2 regions of the Paenibacillus sp. F411 genome follow, and region 2 is predicted to be linked to the other one. Evidence: predicted binding sites of a transcription regulator. Region 2 holds the regulator's gene; the other holds the start of a gene.
What was found. The regulator CtsR, encoded in region 2, represses protease genes until heat stress. The targets are predictions, from matches to a motif close to ATGGTCAATAAAGGTCAAACA.
Positions count from the first base shown of each region.

Region 1: the regulator CtsR is predicted to act here: its motif matches at 7,013-7,033, upstream of clpP (ATP-dependent Clp endopeptidase proteolytic subunit ClpP).

Region 1 is NZ_JAGFIP010000016.1:46,580-56,638, reverse strand. Features, by position in the region: gene eno (phosphopyruvate hydratase) at 1-678, opposite strand, end outside; gene gpmI (2,3-bisphosphoglycerate-independent phosphoglycerate mutase) at 751-2,295, opposite strand; gene tpiA (triose-phosphate isomerase) at 2,297-3,046, opposite strand; gene JJQ72_RS15875 (phosphoglycerate kinase) at 3,138-4,319, opposite strand; gene gap (type I glyceraldehyde-3-phosphate dehydrogenase) at 4,458-5,462, opposite strand; gene JJQ72_RS15865 (sugar-binding transcriptional regulator) at 5,568-6,614, opposite strand; tRNA gene JJQ72_RS15860 (tRNA-Arg) at 6,861-6,935, shown strand; gene clpP (ATP-dependent Clp endopeptidase proteolytic subunit ClpP) at 7,113-7,709, shown strand; gene JJQ72_RS15850 (PdaC/SigV domain-containing protein) at 7,820-8,887, opposite strand; gene JJQ72_RS15845 (polyamine ABC transporter substrate-binding protein) at 9,091-10,059, opposite strand, start outside.
Region 2 is NZ_JAGFIP010000020.1:54,079-64,137, forward strand. Features, by position in the region: gene pssA (CDP-diacylglycerol--serine O-phosphatidyltransferase) at 1-498, opposite strand, end outside; gene disA (DNA integrity scanning diadenylate cyclase DisA) at 550-1,626, opposite strand; gene radA (DNA repair protein RadA) at 1,640-3,007, opposite strand; gene clpC (ATP-dependent protease ATP-binding subunit ClpC) at 3,308-5,755, opposite strand; gene mcsB (protein-arginine kinase McsB) at 5,825-6,904, opposite strand; gene mcsA (protein-arginine kinase activator protein McsA) at 6,960-7,481, opposite strand; gene JJQ72_RS17885 (CtsR family transcriptional regulator) at 7,516-7,977, opposite strand; gene JJQ72_RS17890 (hypothetical protein) at 8,359-9,105, opposite strand; gene JJQ72_RS17895 (ABC transporter ATP-binding protein) at 9,102-9,803, opposite strand; gene JJQ72_RS17900 (GntR family transcriptional regulator) at 9,803-10,059, opposite strand, start outside.

The sequences.
Region 1 (10,059 bases), on a different contig from region 2:
GATCGCTTCGATAATGGAAGACAGTGCGTCCTCATTGGACGTGAAGTTCGGTGCGAAGCCGCCCTCGTCGCCAACAGCCGTGTTGAGGCCTTTACTTTTCAGTACGGACTTCAGGTTGTGGAAGATTTCAGCGCCCATACGCAGCGCTTCCTTGAAGGATTCAGCGCCGACAGGCAGAACCATGAACTCTTGAACGTCTACGTTGTTGTCCGCATGAGCACCGCCGTTAACGATGTTCATCATCGGAACCGGAAGCTGCTTCGCGTTGAAGCCGCCCAGGTAAGTATACAATGGAAGATCCAGCGCATCTGCTGCAGCGCGGGCTACAGCCATGGATACTGCCAGAATCGCGTTCGCGCCCAGCTTGCCTTTGTTCGGCGTGCCGTCGAGCTCGATCATCAGCTTGTCGATGCCAACCTGATCCAGCGCGTCCATGCCGATCACTTCTGGAGCGATCACTTCGTTCACGTTCTTCACAGCTTGCAGAACACCTTTACCCAGGTAGCGGCTGTTGTCGCCGTCACGAAGCTCAACCGCCTCGTGCACCCCGGTGGAAGCACCGGATGGTACGATAGCGCGGCCAATGGCGCCAGATTCCAGATAAATTTCAACCTCTACAGTCGGGTTGCCGCGGGAGTCCAGGACTTCGCGTGCATATACGTCAGAAATAATGGTCATGAGTAGAGTCTCCTTTATATTATATTTTCATCTTGATGTTAGTGTAAGCTTACCACAGCCCGGGGGCCTGTTTCATCCACGTGCCGCGATCATGGAGGTGCCTGTCATTTCCTGCGGCTTCTCCAGGTTCATCAGATCGAGAATCGTTGGAGCGATGTCGGCCAGAATGCCGCCTTCCCGAAGCGTGATGCTCTCATCGGTAATGATGAACGGAACCGGATTCGTGGTGTGTGCCGTGAATGGACGTCCGTTCTCGTCAAATACCATATCCGCGTTACCGTGATCCGCTGTAATCAGGACAACGCCGCCCTTGGCAAGAACCGCATCCACGACTTTGCCGACGCACTCATCCGTCGTTTCCACGGCCTTGATTGTAGGCTCCAGCATGCCGGAGTGTCCCACCATATCAGGGTTGGCAAAATTCAGGATGATCGCGTCATGCTTATCCGCCTCAATCTCCTTCACGCAGGCATCGGCGACCTCGTAAGCGCTCATCTCCGGCTGCAGGTCATAGGTAGCGACCTTTGGCGAATTGATCAGCACCCGAGTCTCACCCGGCAGCTCAACATCCCGGCCGCCGCTGAAGAAAAAGGTGACATGCGGATACTTCTCCGTCTCCGCAATCCGCAGCTGCTTCTTGTTGTTCTGCACGAGCACTTCTCCAAGCGTGTTGTCGAGGTTCTTCGGCTTGTAGGCAACAAAGCCCTCTACCGTTTCACTGAACAGGGTCAGGCAGACGAAATGCAGCCCTTCCGGGGACTTCGGTCCGCGGTCAAAGCCGGGGAAGTCCTTGTTCGTAAACACCTGAGACAGCTGAATCGCCCGGTCTGGACGGAAGTTCAGGAAGATGACCGAATCCCCGCTGTCCACCGTAGCTACCGGCTGGCCCTGGCTGTCCACCATAACCGTCGGCTCAAGGAACTCGTCATAGATCGATTTCTCATACGAGTCATGAATGGCTTGCAGAGGATCCACATATTTCGGGCCCTCCCCATATACCATAGCACGATAGGTCTTCTCGACCCGATCCCAGCGCTTGTCACGGTCCATGGCAAAATAACGCCCCGATACCGTAGCAATTTTGCCCACGCCGACCTCTTCAATCTTGGCAAGCAGATCGTGAATGAACTGCTTCCCGCTGTCCGGTGCCACATCGCGGCCATCCATAAAGGCATGGATATAAACCTCGTCCAGCCCTTCCTTCTTGGCCAGGTCGAGCATCGCGAACAGATGTGCAATATGGCTGTGTACGCCGCCGTCCGATACGAGGCCGTACAGATGAAGCTTCCGATTGTTCTGCTTGGCCGCGCGAATAGCTCCTACCAGCGTCTCATTCTCGAAAAATTCACCGTCCCGGATCGACTTCGTAATCCGGGTCAGATCCTGATATACGATTCGGCCGGCACCGATATTCAGATGACCTACCTCGGAGTTGCCCATCTGGCCTTCCGGCAAGCCTACGGCTTCGCCGCAGGCCGTGAGCGTCGTGTTAGGATACTGCTTCAGGTAACGGTCATAATTCGGCTTATTCGCCTGGGCGACGGCATTCCCTGTAGTCGTGTTGCGCAGGCCGAAGCCGTCCATAATGATTAATGCGACGGGTCTTGATGCAGACATCTTACTTCGCCCCCTCAACGAGCTGGATGTACGAAGCAGGCTGCAGGCTCGCCCCTCCGACCAACGCACCGTCGATGTCGCTTTGTCCCATATACTCTGCCACGTTCTCCGGCTTCACGCTGCCGCCGTACTGAATGCGTACCTGGGAAGCAACGCTCTCCCCGTACATGCCCTGTACCAGCTCACGGATATAGGAGATAACTTCATTGGCGTCCTGGGAAGTGGAGGATTTGCCGGTGCCGATGGCCCATACCGGTTCGTATGCAATAATAGCCTGCACTGCTTGTTCTGCAGTCACATCTGCAAATGCAGCTTCCGTCTGAACCTTGCACACATCCTTCGTCTTTCCAGCTTCACGCTCTTCCAGGCTTTCGCCGACACAAACGATAGGCAGCAGTCCGTGCCGGAATGCCGCATGCATTTTCTTGTTGACGCTCTCGTCGGTTTCGTTGAAATACTGGCGGCGCTCGGAATGGCCGATGATGACATAATCCACGCCCAGGTCCTTCAGCATCCCTCCGCTGATTTCGCCTGTGAATGCCCCTTGATCTTCAAAATGCAGGTTCTGCGCACCGATCTTGATGCCCGTGCCTTCCGCTGCTTTTACCAGTGCAGGAAGAGTAGTGAAGGGCGCACAAATCACGCTTTCTACACCTTCTACAGCGCTGTTCTTGATTTCTTGCACGAATGCTTCTGCTTCCGGAATCGTCTTGAACATCTTCCAGTTGCCGGCAATAATAGGTGTTCTCACACAGTTCAACTCCTTTGATTCGCTGGAGCATCCGGACCTTCATCTGTGCGCCCGCATGCCCCTGCTGTCAAAATAACTCTATCTCAAGATACTACTTATCGTTCAGGGCTACAACACCAGGAAGCGCCTTGCCTTCCATAAACTCTAAGGAAGCGCCGCCGCCTGTAGAGATATGATCCATCCGGTCTGCCAGCTGGAATTTCTCAGCCGCAGCTGCGGAATCGCCACCGCCGATCACCGTGTACGCTTCCGTCTCCGCACAAGCCTGTGCGACCTGACGTGTACCATTGGAGAACGGCTCGATTTCGAACACGCCCATAGGTCCGTTCCATACGACCAGCTTGGAGTTCTTGATCACATCGGCATACAGCTCACGCGTCTTCGGTCCGATGTCCACGCCTTCCCAGCCGGCAGGAATGCCATCGATGCCTACGATCTGGGTATTCGCACTTGCGCTGAAGTCATCAGCCACGACAATGTCCACCGGAAGGTAGAAGTTCTTGCCCAGCTCCTTCGCCTTCTCCAGGAAGCCGAGTGCGGTATCCAGCTTGGAATCATCGCACAGGGACAGGCCGATTTCATGGCCTTGTGCCTTCAGGAAGGTGTAGGTCAAGCCGCCGCCGATGATGATGTTGTCAGCCAGGGTAAGCAGATGGTTGATGACGTCGATTTTGTCTTTTACTTTGGAGCCGCCAACGATCGCTGTAAAAGGACGATCAGGGTTAGACAGCGCCTTGCCGAGTACGGACAATTCTTTCTCCATCAGAAGGCCGGATACGGCCGGAAGATGATGCGCAATGCCTTCTGTAGAAGCATGGGCACGGTGAGCTGCACCGAACGCATCATTGACGAACAGGTCTGCCAGCTCTGCGAATTGCTTCGCAAGCTCAGGGTCATTCTTCTCTTCGCCCGGGTAGAAGCGAACGTTCTCCAGCACGAGCACCTCTCCAGCCTGCATGCTCTGGATCTTGGATTTCACCGCTTCACCAACAGCCTCATCGGCTTTGGCTACCGGCTGGCCCAGCAGCTCGGACAGGCGCTCGCTTGCTGGTGTCAAGCGGAGTTCTTCTACAACCTCGCCCTTCGGACGGCCCATATGGCTCGCCAGAATGACCTTCGCACCCTGCTCTACCAGGTACTTAATGGTCGGCAGCGTTTCACGGATCCGGGTGTCGTCGGTAATTTTGCCGTTTTCGAGCGGCACATTAAAATCAACACGGACAAATACCGCTTTGCCTTTTACTTCTACATCACGCACACTTTTCTTGTTCATCTCCACGTTCCTCCTAAGAAAACTATTCTCCTCACCAACAGCAGGCGGCTCTCTTTTTCTCTATAAAAAACGTTTCATTACAAACCAAAGAGGAGCACCTCAGGGAACCCCTCTTCGATTTATAGCACAATCTAATAATTACAGACCTTTGCTTGCGATGTAAGCAGCCAGGTCAACGACACGGTTGGAGTAGCCCCACTCGTTGTCATACCAGGAAACGACTTTAACCATGTTGTCACCAACAACCATAGTGGACAGGGAGTCGATGGTGGAGGAAGCTGGGTCGCTGTTGTAGTCGCTGGATACGAGCGGCTCTTCAGAGAAGTTCATGATGCCTTTCAGCGGGCCTTCAGCAGCAGCCTTCAGCGCACCGTTAACTTCTTCCATCGTTACGTTCTTGGACAGCTCAACAACGAGGTCTGTCACGGAAACGTTCTTCGTAGGTACACGCATAGCCATACCGTTCAGCTTGCCTTTCAGCTGTGGCAGAACCAGGCTGACGGCTTTAGCTGCGCCCGTTGTGGAAGGAATGATGTTCTCGGCAGCAGCACGGGCACGACGCAGGTCTTTATGCGGCAGATCCAGTACTTGCTGGTCATTGGTATAAGCGTGAACCGTTGTCATCATGCCTTTTACGATACCGAACTGCTCGTCAAGCACTTTCGCGAAAGGAGCAAGACAGTTCGTTGTGCAGGATGCGTTGGAGATTACATTGTGGTTCGCTGCATCATACTTGTCTTCGTTTACGCCCATAACGATCGTGATGTCTTCGTTCGTTGCCGGAGCGGAGATGATAACCTTCTTCGCGCCGCCCTTCAGGTGAGCTTCTGCTTTCTCCTTCGCAGTGAAGATCCCTGTGGATTCTACTACGATTTCAACGCCATGCTCGCCCCAAGGCAATGCTTCAGGGTTACGCTCTGCAAATACCTTTACTTCGCGGCCGTTTACGATCAGCACGCCTTCTTTAGCTTCAACTGTCGCGTTCAGTCTGCCGTGCGTCGTGTCGTATTTCAACAGGTGTGCAAGCGTGCTTACGTCTGTCAAGTCGTTGATTGCTACGATTTCTACATCGTTGTTGTTCAGCGCTGCGCGGAACACGTTACGTCCGATACGTCCAAATCCGTTAATACCTACTTTAACCATGAGTAATTCCCTCCATATAGTGAAAGTTTTATTTATTCAAGACAGACCGTAAAGCCCGTCGAGACAACACATTCATAAAAAACACATTCTGTGAATTCCAAACATCTACGGCTCGCGCCTGCATGCAATTCTTGCACAGAGCTCCATGGCCGCCGCTTCATCGAGAACCAGAATGTCCTCTTGTCCGAACTTCAGCACGGAGTGAATGGCCTGTGCCTTGCTCACCCCGCCTGCGATTCCGATAATAATCTCCGTCCGGACAATGTCCTCCAGCCTGAGGCCCAGCGTCAGCATGCGGTGCACAACGGTGCCTTCTTCACTAAAATAGTAGCCAAAGGATTCCGCGACCGCTCCCTCCTTGCGGAGGTCCTCCATCGCCTCGGGCCCCAGCCGGCGCCGGCGCGCCATCTCCATGGCATCCCCGATGCCGTGAATAATGATTCGGGAGCTGCGAATGGAATCTACAATTTCCTGGATATTGGGATCCTGGACCAGGGACTGATACGCATCATCGCTCAGTAAATCCGGTACATGCAGCAGGCGGTATTCAGCTCCCACCTTCTTGGCCATCTTGGAAGCAATCGTATTCGCCTGAATCTCCACGCTCTCGCCGAGACCGCCCCGCGCTGGCACGAACCATGCGCCCTTCAGGGGCCCGCCAGCCGGCGAGCCCATCTGCTCTGCCACCTCAGCCAGCGTGGAGCCGCCGGTCACCGCGATCGTATCTCCGATGCGGGCCTCCTGCAGCAGCGCTCTCGCGCCGGCGCGGCCAAGCTCGCGCTTGACATCCGGCGAGGACTCGCTGTCTCCTGGCACGACGACGACCTTGCGAAGCCCGTAAGCCTCGCGAATCTGCTCTTCAAGATCGTCCAGCCCGAACAGGTCCTTCATTGCCGGCTCCAGCTGGTCCAGCAGCAGCTCACCGCTGCGGCTGATGCGCATGCCAAGGCTCTCGATTTCCAGCAGTCCCTGGGACTTCAGGAAATCGGTCTCTGCTCGCAGCACCCGCTCGGTCATAGCCAGAGACGCTGCAAGGGTTCGGCGGCCGACCATGCCTTGAGAGCGAATCTGCCGCAGCACCGTATATCTTCGCTTCAGAGTGTCCATCAGATCGGGCAGAAGCTGCTCTTGTATTTCTAATAAATGACGCATACCTTCCACTCCCGCAACTTCGTCTTTGGAGTTTGGTCTGGTGGTCAAAAAATGTCCCAGCTAAACTTTTTCAGTCCCACTAACATTCTAACGAATATCCGTGGCGGTTGCAAGTGTACCGAAAGTATATTTCTCCGCCCTTCTCCTTCTTATTCATGTCCATGAGAGATAAAATATAACGCCCGCTTGTATTTTAAAATGTCATCTGCTATAATCAATTCTGTTGCTAAATTTTTAACTGAATATGCGCCCGTGGTCCAATGGATATGACGTAGGCCTCCGGAGCCTGAGATCGAGGTTCGATTCCTCGCGGGCGCGCCATTTTTACTTACCATCTTCAGTTTTCCCAATATTGTTTTACCCATAAGCGCCCTGAACGGCTCTTTTTTTTACCCATTAGTTTGACTTTCTTTGACTTTTTGATTTCAATTGTTTATCATATGGGTAATACGGTAACAGTATTTTAATGAGGAATGTACTTTAGAGGAGGTTTCACGAATGAGTTTTATCCCTATGGTCGTAGAACAAAGCAACCGCGGTGAGCGGGCCTATGACATCTATTCCAGACTGCTGAAAGACCGCATTATCTTCCTCGGCTCCGATGTCAATGACGTGGTCGCCAATTCCATCATTGCGCAAATGCTGTTTTTGACAGCGGAAGACCCAGAGAAGGACATTCATCTGTATATTAACAGTCCGGGCGGCTCCATCACGGCCGGTATGGCTATTTTTGATACAATGCAATTTATTAAGCCGGACGTATCCACAATCTGTGTCGGCATGGCTGCCTCGATGGGCGCGTTCCTGCTGAATGCTGGCGCCAAGGGCAAGCGCTTCGCGCTGCCAAACAGTGAAATTATGATCCACCAGCCGCTGGGCGGTGCTCAGGGACAGGCTACGGATATTGAAATTCGCGCCCGCCGCATCCTGAAGATGCGCGATAAGCTGAACCACATTCTTGCCGAGCGCACCGGACAGCCGCTGGAGCGCATCGAGAAGGATACCGACCGTGACTACTTCATGACCGCTTCCGAAGCGAAGGAGTACGGACTGGTGGATCAGGTGCTGGAAAGCACACCGCCGCAAGGCATCTAACATCCAATCAACTTTTTCTCACAGCAAGAACAGGGGCTGTCTCTTGAGATCCGTAATCTCAAGGGACCGCCCCTTTCTCATGTGCCTAGATGCTCCTGCCAGAAACAGGCCTACTTCTTCCAAACGCTGAAGGGCAGCTTCATCTCCGGGAAGCCGTAGGCGTACGCCGTATATTCATACAGCTGGAAGTAGAGCACCGCCGCATCCCCTTGAATATAGAACGATGCATCGGCCGGCACACCCTGGAACCCGCCGAGGTAACCGCCTCCTTCCTCCAGCGTTTCCAGCACATACGTATCCAGCTTTTGTTTACGGTCACCCTGCAGGTTGATTACATCAGCAAGCTGCAGCTTCTTTCCATCTGGAAGTGAGAATGTCCAGCTGGTGCGATAGGTCATTCCGTGCGCCCCGCCAGCATAGGTATACTCATGTGCAGTCAGGCTCAGAATACCGTCACGATTATGGTGCACGATAAAATCTCCGGTATACTCATACGGTATCCCTTCCCGCGGAGCCGGCATCTCCTTCAATCCCTCGACCGATTCCGAGATAAAATCCTCGGCATGCTGTCTGAAGACGGCATTCATATCCGCCTCCACCTTGGCATTCGCCATCCCGCTCAGAACCGGGTAGCGAACCGAGATGTCTGCCTTTGGCGTCACTTCACGAAGAGTCCGGGTTTCAAGGGTAAGCTTATTTTGCGGCAGGCTGGTCAGGCTCAAGGTTTGTTCTGCAGAGCTCCAAGCTCCCTGCACGCCCATATATTGATGAAGCAGGTTGTATGGCAGGTATAGTCGTCCGTTGACCAGCTTTGCGTCTTTGCTGTTGCTGTAATAGCCGTTCACGAGCAGTCCGATCTCATCTCCCCCGTACACGTAGATCTTGATTTCGTGAAGAGCTCCGCTCAGCGTATAGGAACGCTCTTTGGCATCATAATGCAAGGACAAGCCCAGAACATCCCGCACCTCGGTGATTGGAACATATGAAGAGCCGCGGCTGACTATGCCCTTGCGGGAGAGCTCTTTTCCATCCCAGGTTACGGTAATCTCATTCACGGCCTGCAGGTGGCTCCGGGAGACCGTCGCGGCCTCAGCGCCCTGCGCCCCGCCGTCCATGACACTGCCCAAGGCAACGCCTGCTGCCAGCATCGCTGTGATCCATGTTCTGCGTATGTTCATTTCCATCACCTTTTCCTTATTTTGAAAAATTATGTATATGTCATTACCCGTCTCCCATTATATCTAACGGCACAGGGGTGAAAGGTAACAATGACAGTGACAATTCTGCAATGCAAAACAATGCAAAAAAAAGAACTGCCTCCGCATCGGATTTCTCCGCTTCAGGCAGCTCTTATGCACATTCAAACTCACCGCTGACGGTCTTAACGTCCGCTCTTCAGCTCACTCCAGGCCCGGTCATACACCGGCCGCGCTTCGCCGACATCGCTGAGCCACTCCGTGCGCTCCAGCTCTTCCGCTGTAAGATTAATCATGCGGTCATTGCGATATTCTTCACTGTGGAATTCCATTGCCTTGACGTTCGGGTTGCTGTAGCCGATATATTCGTAGTTCTTTGCGCTGACCTCCGGCTCCATCATGTAGTTCATAAACTTCTCGGCAAGCTCCTTGTTCTCTGCTCCCTTAGGAATGGCATAGTTGTCAGAGAATATGGTCGCCCCCTCTTCCGGCACGACAAAGCCGAGATCCGGCAGCTCTTTCGCAATAAAGGAGGCATCCCCGGACCATACAGTAGCGATCCAGCCTTCCTCCTGAATCATTTTCTGCTTGATGCTGTCGGTATCGAAGGCCAGTACATTCGGCACCAGGCTCTTCAGATCATTCACTGCCTCTTGAATTTCGGCCTCATTCGCAGAACTGTTGGAATAGCCATTCTTCTTCAGCGACATGCCGATGACCTCGCGATTGTCATCCAGCAGCAGCAGCTTGCCGCTGTATTCCGGATTCCACAGGTCGTCCCAGCTGCCAATGTCTTCCTTCACATAGTTCTTGTTATAGGCGATACCGGTAACCCCGGAGGTGTAAATGATTGAATACTTGTTGCCCGGATCAAAATCCGGGTTCTTGAAGGTATCCGACAGGTTCGCAAAATTAGGAATGTTGTCCAGCTCCAGCGGCTCCAGCAGATCCTCGCTGATCATCGTCTTCACCATATAATCGGAAGGCTGAATCAAGTCATAGCCGCCGCCGCCCGCCTGGAGCTTCGCCAGCAGGTCCTCATTGTTGGCGTAGTTGTCATACGTCACCTTGACATCGTACTTCTCCTCGAAATCCGCCAGCACCTCCGGGTCAAAATTATCCGCCCAGCTATAAATATTCAAGGTTTCCTTCTC
Region 2 (10,059 bases):
CGGGTATTTCACACGGCTAATCATCAGATAAGAGAGCAGCAGCATGGCAATCATCATATAGGGCGCTGAAATTTCTTCGTGGAACAGAGCCAGTGTAGCCAGTACACCGCCCGCCGCCGGAATTGGCAGCCCGATGAAATATCCCGGAATACCCGGGCGGACATTGAATCGTGCCAGTCGGAGCGCTCCGCACATCGGAAAGACCGCGGTTACAGTCCAGGCCAGCGCACTGTTCATATCCATAAAAGCTACGGAATACATAATGAGCGCCGGTGCTACGCCAAACGATACGATGTCAGACAGGGAATCCAGCTCTTTGCCAAAATCACTCTGCGCATTGAGGGCGCGAGCCACTCTGCCATCCAGTCCGTCAAGCAGCATAGCGACGATAATCATAATAGCCGCTGTGCTGGTGTTACCGTTTACCGCAAGAATTATGCCAATCATTCCGAGAAACAGATTACCTAAAGTAAACATGTTCGGAATTGATTTCGTCATGGGTTGTTCACCTCGTTAGATTTTACATCACGTTAATAGATTGTATGATATTTACATTTGTCTGTCAATAAATACTTGATCCTGCAGACGCTTCAGACCTTCTTTAATCGTGCGCGCCCGCACCTCTCCGATGCCGTCCACTTCATCGAGCTCATCAATGCTCGCCGCCATAATGCTCGGCAAATCCTCAAATGTATCCACCAGATTACGAATAATGACATTCGGCAGCCGCGGGATTTTATTCAGGATGCGGTAGCCCCGGGGAAGCACTTCCTCATCGGCGGTAGCTGTGGAGGAGGGATAGCCCAACAGCCGAAGAATGAGATTAATATCGAGAAGCTCCTCGTCATCCAGCCGCTTCAATGCATGAATAATCTCTCTGACGTTCTCCTCGCTGTACTCCTTGGCATAATCGGCATACAGGAACCAGGCTTCCTCTTCAATGTTGCTGACGAGCTCTTCCATCTGCATACTGATCAAACGGCCTTCGTTACCCAACTCATTGATATACCGTTTAATCTCCTTCTTAATCCTTAACACCATTTCGACCCGTTGAATAACATTTACGACTTCGTGGATTGTAACCAGCTCTTCAAATTCCGAGGCGGACAGGTTCGTCAGCGACTGGTTCAGCACCACCCGGTAACGCTCCAGTGTCTGAATAGCCTGATTCGCTTTGGTCAGGATGACGCCAATTTCCTTCAGAGAATAACGGATCGAGCCCTGATACAGCGTAATAATGTTCCGGCGCTGGGAGATGGACACCACCAGCTTCCCCGTCTGCTTCGCCACCCGTTCTGCAGTACGGTGCCGAATTCCGGTTTCGATGGAGGAGATCGAGGAGTCCGGAATGAGCTGGGTATTGGCATACAGTATCCGCCTTAAATCCTCACTCAGAATAATCGCACCGTCCATCTTGGCCAGCTCATACAAGTAGTTCGGCGAGAAGTCACAATTGATGGAGAAGCCTCCGTCTACAACCTCCATCACCTCTGGACTGTAGCCGACCACGAGCAGGGCCCCGGTTTTGGCGCGCAGCACGTTCTCCAGTCCGTCACGGAAAGCTGTCCCCGGTGCCACCAGCTTCAGCAGTTCATTCATTTTGTCCAGTTGAACCGATTCTTTCACCTTAGTATGCCCCCTAATTTAACGCAACCGCTAACGCATCTGCTACCGTATTAACTCCAATAATTTCTATGCCCTTGGGATGCTTCCATCCCTTCAGGCTCTTCTCGGGCAGGATAACCCGTTTAAAGCCCAGCTTCTGCGCTTCCTTCACCCGCTGCTCCGCACGGGACACTGCCCGCACTTCACCGGTCAGGCCGACTTCTCCGAAGATGACGTCATACGGCTTCGTCGGTACATCGCGGAAGCTGGATGCAATGCTGACTGCGATCGCAAGATCCACAGCCGGCTCATCCAGCTTTACGCCCCCGGCTACATTAAGGTAAGCGTCCTGATTCTGCAGGAACATGCCCATCCTTTTCTCCAGCACCGCAATAATGAGATTCATCCGGTGATGATCTACCCCGGTGCCCATCCGCCTTGGAGACGGAAAATGAGTCGATGAGATCAAAGCCTGCAGCTCCACAAGTACGGGCCGTGTGCCTTCCATGCTCGCTACCACCGTAGAGCCGGCCACCCCCAGCGGACGCTCGGAGAGAAACAGCTCGGATGGATTGCCAACCTCCCGCAGCCCCTCCTCACCCATTTCAAAAATCCCCATCTCGTTCGTGGAGCCGAAGCGGTTCTTCACGGCGCGCAGCAGCCGGTACGTATGATGGCGTTCCCCTTCAAAATAAAGCACGCAATCCACCATATGCTCCAGCATCCGCGGTCCCGCGATGGCTCCTTCCTTCGTCACGTGGCCCACGAGCACTGTAGCGATGCCCTTGACCTTCGCAATCCGCATAAACCGGGCGGTACATTCCCGCACCTGCGATACACTTCCCGGCGCACTTGAAATATCCGGCTGATACACCGTCTGAATGGAGTCAATGACCACAAACTGCGGCTGCACGCTTTCAATCGCTTCCTCCACACTCTCCAGATTCGTCTCGCAAAGCACAAACAGCTCCGGGGATAAGGCCCCTAGGCGGTCAGCACGAAGCTTGGTCTGGCGAACCGATTCCTCTCCCGAGATATACAGCACCCGCAGCCCGCGATTAGCCAGCTGATTCGAGGTTTGGAGAAGCAGGGTTGATTTGCCGATGCCCGGATCACCGCCGACAAGCACAAGTGAACCCGGGACGAGTCCGCCGCCGAGTACTCTGTTCAGCTCTATAATGCCGGTCTCGATCCGGGGCTCCTTGCCGCTCTCCACATTCAGGATGGATACGGGCTTCTCTTTACTATGAAATACGGGCGAATTCATGCCCTGTGTCTTGATTACCGTCTCGGTTTCTTCCACCATGGAGTTCCAGGCCTGACAGCCTGGGCATTTGCCGTACCATTTCGGCGATTCATAGCCGCAGTCGGTACAATAAAACTTGGTTTTGGATTTAGCCATGTTCTCTCCTTTATGATGACCATCCTTTACAAAAAACCATAAGTCTTTTGCGAATTAGGCATTACTCAAAGTTTACCATTGATCACAAACCAACGTAAAGGCAAATCGGGAATCCTCTCCTTGATTATCGGTCTGTTTTTCCTAAAGCCTTACTGTATATACAAAAAAAGCAGGCCTTCGCGCATCATGCATCGGCCTGCTTCTTCAATCGCGATCACAGCAGAGGAGCATGCTGCCGGCTGTCGCCGGCAACTCTTACTCTCCTGCCTGATGAGATCCTGTATCTTATTATGACTTGGGTTACTCCTGCTGCGCCGGGGCAGCCTGCGTTTTGGTTACGGTCAACGCGCCTTCGCTCTCGTCGATCAGCAGCTGATCTCCTTTGGAGATATTGCCCTTCAGCAGCTCCTCGGACAAACGATCCTCTATATGCTTCTGAATCGCTCTGCGGAGCGGACGGGCACCGAATGCCGGATCATAGCCTTCCTTCGCCAGGAATGCTTTTGCTTGATCGGTCAGCTCGAACTCCACATTGAAGTCACGCAGCCGCTTCTTCAGCTCATCCGACATCAGCGTCACAATCTCGCCGATGTGCTTCTCTTCCAGGGAGTGGAACACGATGATTTCATCAATCCGGTTCAGGAATTCAGGACGGAAGCTCTTCTTCAGCTCATCCATGACCTTGCCCTTCATGTTGTTATAATCATGGCCCGCATCCAGCGATGCCGTGAAGCCGAGGGTAGAGTTACGCTTGATCGCTTCCGCTCCAACGTTAGAGGTCAGAATGATCAGCGTGTTGCGGAAGTCAACAACCCGGCCCTTGGAATCGGTCAAGCGTCCATCCTCCAGCACTTGCAGCAGGATGTTAAACACTTCCGGATGAGCCTTCTCAATCTCATCAAGCAGGACGACGGAATAAGGCTTGCGGCGAACCTTCTCGGTCAGCTGGCCGCCCTCATCATAGCCGACATATCCTGGAGGCGCTCCAACGAGCCTCGAAGTCGAGTGCTTCTCCATGTACTCGGACATGTCGATCCGCACCACGGCGTTCTCATCGCCGAACATGGCTTCTGCCAATGCACGGGCAAGCTCAGTCTTACCTACACCGGTTGGACCGAGGAAGATGAAGGAGCCCATTGGGCGCTTCGGATCCTTCAGGCCAGCGCGGGAGCGGCGTACGGCACGGCTGACTGCCTTGACGGCTTCCTCCTGGCCAATGACCCGGCTGTGAAGCAGCTGCTCCATGTTCAGCAGGCGCTCGGTCTCTTCTTCCTTCAGCTTGTTCACAGGAATACCGGTCCAGATGGCTACCACATCCGCAATATCCTCCGGAGTTACCTCGGAATCTGTACGTCCCTGCTTCTCTTTCCACTGGTTCTTCGTCACTTCCAGCTCTTCACGCAGCTTCTGCTCCGTATCACGGAGCGCCGCAGCCTTCTCAAACTCCTGGCTCTGTACAGCAGCATCCTTCTCCTTGCGGATATCCTCCAGACGAGATTCCTGATCCTTCAGGTTCGGTGGAATGGTGTACGTATGCAGCCTTACCTTCGAGCCTGCTTCATCAATCAGATCGATCGCTTTATCTGGCAGGAAGCGGTCTGTAATATAACGGTCGGACAAGCGTACCGCCTGTTCAATCGCTTCATCGGTAATTTTGACACGGTGATGCGCTTCATACCGGTCACGCAGACCGTACAGAATCTGGATGGCCTCTTCCGGAGACGGCTGATCCACCGTAATCGGCTGGAAGCGGCGCTCCAGTGCAGCATCCTTCTCGATGTACTTGCGGTACTCATCCAGGGTAGTTGCCCCGATGCACTGCAGCTCTCCCCGAGCCAGAGAAGGCTTCAGAATGTTGGAGGCATCAATAGCTCCTTCTGCGCCGCCCGCACCAATCAGCGTATGCAATTCGTCGATAAACAGAACAATATTGCCTGCTTGGCGAATCTCGTCCATGATTTTCTTCAGGCGGTCCTCGAACTCACCGCGATATTTCGTACCGGCCACCACGGAGCCCATATCGAGCGTCATCACTCGCTTGTCACGCAGCGTTTCCGGAATTTCATTATTAATAATTTTCTGGGCCAGGCCTTCGGCGATTGCCGTCTTACCTACCCCTGGCTCACCAATCAGCACCGGATTGTTCTTCGTCCGGCGGCTCAGCACCTGAATAACGCGCTCAATTTCCTTGCTGCGCCCGATTACCGGGTCCAGATTGCCTTCCTTCGCAATCGCTGTAAGATCACGCGCCAGGCTGTCCAGCGTTGGCGTATTGACATTTTGCGGCTGGCCGTGATGGCTCGAAACCGCTTCGCTGCTGCCAAGCAGCTGCAGCACCTGCTGACGCGCTTTGTTCAGGCTGATGCCCAGATTGTTCAGCACCCGTGCAGCCACACCTTCGCCTTCGCGAATGAGTCCCAGCAGAATATGCTCGGTGCCCACATACGTGTGGCCCAGCTTCCGCGCCTCATCCATCGAGAGCTCAATGACCTTCTTCGCTCTTGGGGTGTAGGCAATATTCGTCGGCTGTTCCTGACCGCGTCCGATCAAGGTCTCTACCTCATCCTGAATCTTCTCCAGACCCAGTCCAAGACCGATCAATGCTTTGGCGGCAATACCGTCGCCTTCCCGGATTAATCCGAGCAAAATATGTTCTGTACCGATATTATTATGGCCAAGCCGTACTGCTTCTTCCTGAGCCAGTGCGAGCACCTTCTGTGCACGTTCCGTAAATCTGCCAAACATCATAAGTATTGCACCTCCATGATTGATGGTTGTATTGATTTTAAACGCAGCGCCGTCATTTTGCAAAATGGTTTAGCAAGGCTCCTGCTGCTGCCCGCTTAGCGTCTGCCGAATCAGCTTCGCCCGGCAAGAGTCCCGGTCGCCCGGATGGATGCTCTCCCCGAATTTCTTTTGCAGAAATCCGGGCTGGGTCATCACGTTCAGCTCATTCATCACGGAGCTGGACGGACCGTCCAGCAGACCCAAATCCACGCCAAGACGAACGTCGGACAGGCGCTGCGCAGCTTCCTTAGACTCCATCACAGCTGCATAGGACAAAATGCCATATGATCTCATAACCCGGTCCGTAATCCGCAGCCGGGAGTCGTTCAGCAGCTTCGCGCGCGCATTTTTCTCATGTTCGATAATTTGCAGCACGACGCTGTGCAGGTTATCTATAATTTCATGCTCGGTCTGTCCGAGCGTAATTTGATTCGATATTTGAAAAAGATTGCCGAGTGCTTCACTGCCCTCGCCATAAATTCCGCGCACCGTCAAGCCAACCTGGGATACCGCCGACAGAATCCGATTAATCTGCTGGGTCATGACCAGCGCGGGCAGATGCATCATAACTGACGCTCGAAGACCGGTGCCGACATTGGTAGGGCAGCTCGTCATATAGCCGCGCTTGTCGTCAAACGCATAATCGAGCTTCTCTTCAAAAGCATCATCAAGCTCTGTGGCCTTCTCCCAAGCCTCCATGACCTGAAAGCCAGGATACAGGCACTGGATGCGTAAATGATCCTCTTCATTAATCATAATACTGATAGATTCATCGTCGTTTAACACGACTGCCCCGTTTCTCGACTCATTGGCAAGGTTCGGGCTGATCAGATGCTTCTCGACAAGCACCTTCTTATCCAGGTCGTCCAGCTCATCCAGATGGATGATGTGAAAGGCAGGAGTCCCCTCCTCGCACAGCCCTTCCTGGATCACCCCGGTCAGGATGCTCAGCACCTCACCGGACTGCTGGTTGGTCGCTAGCAGCGGGAACGGAAGCTGACGCAGATTGCGTGCTACCCGCACCCGGGTACTGATGACAATATCAGAATCCTGACCGCTTCCGCGCATCCACTCGCTGAGTGCGTGTTCGGTGAACCGGAGATTCGACATCACGCATTCCTCCTACTAAAATAAATGCAGCTTGTAAGCAAAGAGACCGACTAAACTACGGGGTCAGCCCCTTCTCTAACTCCCGGATCTGGTCGCGGATTTGCGCGGCCGTTTCGAATTCTTCCTGAACGATGTGTTCATGCAGCTCTTTTTTCAGCTCGGCGATCTTTCGCTTCGTCTGAATGCGTCCACCGCTTCGCTTCGGCACCTTGCCGACATGCGTGGTGCTGCCGTGCACCCTTTTGAACAAGGGATCCAGGCGATCCGAGAAATAGCTGTAACAGGAGCTGCAGCCGAAGCGGCCCAGCTTGCTGAACTGGGTATAGGTCATCCCGCATTCCTCACACCTTGGAACCTGAGGTGCTTTGGCGCCGGACAGCTGCCCTTTACCCGATGGATCCAGATCCAGCAGGCCGGAGAGCAGGCTGTGGATCGAGAAGCCATTCGCCGTTCCGGGGATCATCTCCCCCTTCTCCCTCGCACAGGTCTCGCAAAAATGGAATTCCGTCTTCTCGCCATTCACAATCTTCGTAAAATGAAGCGTCGCCGGACGGATTCCGCATTCCTGGCACACCATACTCATTCACTCTCCCCTCTACAATAGACCGTGTTTACTTGCCCAGCAGCGACAGCAGCATCGCCTTCATGACCCGGGAACGGAGCTCATCGCGATAAGGAAGCTTCAGATTCAGACACTCCCTGGATATCGCACCCCGCATCAGACAAGCCTCCCGCTTGCTCAGAAATCCGGATTCCTCCAGCTGGTAGATCAGCCCTTCCGCTGCAGTCTGGTCTATATGGCTGCCGATACTGTGATGTAGATGATGGTGCAGCTCCGTATGCTGAGGCAGCTCGATCCGCTGAATGCGAATGTAGCCGCCGCCGCCTCGCTTGCTCTCCACCAAATACCCTTTCTCCAAGGTGAAACGGGTCTGGATGACATAATTAATCTGGGAAGGGACGCACGAAAATTGCTCGGCTAGATCATTCCGCTGAATTTCGATCGTGCCTTCCTTACTGTCCTGTAGACTGCCCTTTAAATATTGTTCGATAATATCCGAGATATTACGCATGTTGTTCATCCTCCACTGATTGAAACGCTAAGCCGTCTTCATCTTACACGTGTCGCACAGAGTCTTGCTCCTGGTTATGTTTAACCACCTGCAAACCATTAGAATCCCTTTTCGCTGACTTTGACTTTCTTTGACTTTGATAATATTATAGCATATTTTTATGATTTGCCAAGAGCTCCGTTATCATTTTTAACCGGGCTGTTGGAGAATATTCATGCCGCTTCAAAATTCACCCTTACCAGCCTTGCCTCACCCTTTATCCTGCCAAAAAAGCCCCTGCCGTACAGCGGCAGCATCTGCTGCCCTTGCACGGCATAGGGGATAGGGAATCCGGGCGCTGCCGGAACTGTTATGATCGTATTCTCTCACATCAAGCGCGCTTTAGCTTACTTCTACTTTACGCTCAATCAGCTTCTTCGTGAAATACACAAGAACGGCTACCACGATCAGCTCCAGAAGCAGCGGTCCCCAGGGGATTTCCGTGATGGGTCTAACCGGGGAGGCTGCAGACTCCTGGACACCGATTTGGAGCACAAAGATTTTGTTCGTCCAGGCGTTCGGTTCCCCTTCAATCCGGTCACCCAGCCAGGAAACGACGCTTGGAATCGCAATGGACAGCGCAATGCCGAGCCACAGGCCTCCTTTTGCAGAAAATACTCTTGCCACCGTTACACAGAAGAGCACCGTAACCACAAAGGAAGTAAATTGCCACAAAAGTGCAAGAATCATCAAAGTCCAATCCAGCCAGTGTAACACGCCAACCTGCATGAATGCCCGCCAATTCTCACTCCAGAGCACCAGAATATGAGCACTTATCAGCAGCACAATAAAGATCAGCGCCATCCAGGACTGCACAACGGTAGAGATCATCCCGGAGGATACCGGGACCGGAAGCAGGCGCCGGCTGTAAGAGCGGATATTATGGTCAAATGTCTTAAACACAATGATTTGCAGGATGACCCCCGTCATGGCATAGGCCACCATGCTAAGAACCAATGTCACTTCATCCTTCCAGTACCCCAGACTATTCAGCGTAAGCATGACGCCCTGCAGAAGAACCAGCACCGTGATCAGAGCCAGCACCGCTCTTCCATTCCGTTTCCAGTCATATTTCAGTAGCCTAATCATTCCGCAAACACCTCTTTAAACATCTCGTCAACACTTTTGCCATGCTTTAAGCGCAGCTGCTCAACTTCCTCATGCATGACCATTTCACCGTCCCGGATAAAGACAATCTCATCAAAAATCCGCTCAATATCCCGCACCAAATGCGTAGATATGATAATGCTGCTGTCCTCATGATAAAACTCCACAATGGCATCCAAAATCTTGCCTCGCGCTACCGGATCTACGCCGCCAATCGGCTCGTCAAGCAAGTACAGAGCAGCATTGCGGGACAGCGCAAGCGTCAGCTGAAGCCGCTCGTTCATGCCCTTTGACAGTGCACTGATCTTGTCCTCCTGCTTCAGATTCATAAACTCCAGCATATGTGTCGCTTTCTCCATATCAAAATCGACGTAGAAATCACGGTAAAACATCAGCGCGTCCTTCACCTTCATCCATGATTCTGTCAGCGGACGGTCTGGCATGAACGAGACCATACTTTTTGTCTTCGGTCCCGCAGGAAGCCCCTGAACCTCCACACTTCCGGAGGAAGGGGAGAGCAGACCTGCGGCCATTTTCATCAGGGTGCTTTTGCCGCTTCCGTTACTCCCCAGCAGTCCGATAATTTTTCCGCTTCCGACTGTCAAGGAAATGTCTTGCAGCGCAGTCTTGCGGCCATATTGCTTGGAAGCCCCTTTGAATTGAAGCAGATGCTCTACCATTAGCTCTTCCTCCCGTTGAATTCTCCGGTTCTGAATGCGTCCGAGACGATGGACAGAATATCCTGCTCCTGAAATCCGAGCTCTTTCATTTCTGTAATAAAATGCTGAATCAGATCTCCAGCCATTTCTTTTTTAATGCTCATGATTTTGGATTCCTCACTTGTGACATACCGGCCGAGCCCCCGCTTGGTCTCCACGATCTCTTCACGCTCCAGTTCCTGAAAGGTACGCTGTACGGTGTTGGGATTGATTTGCA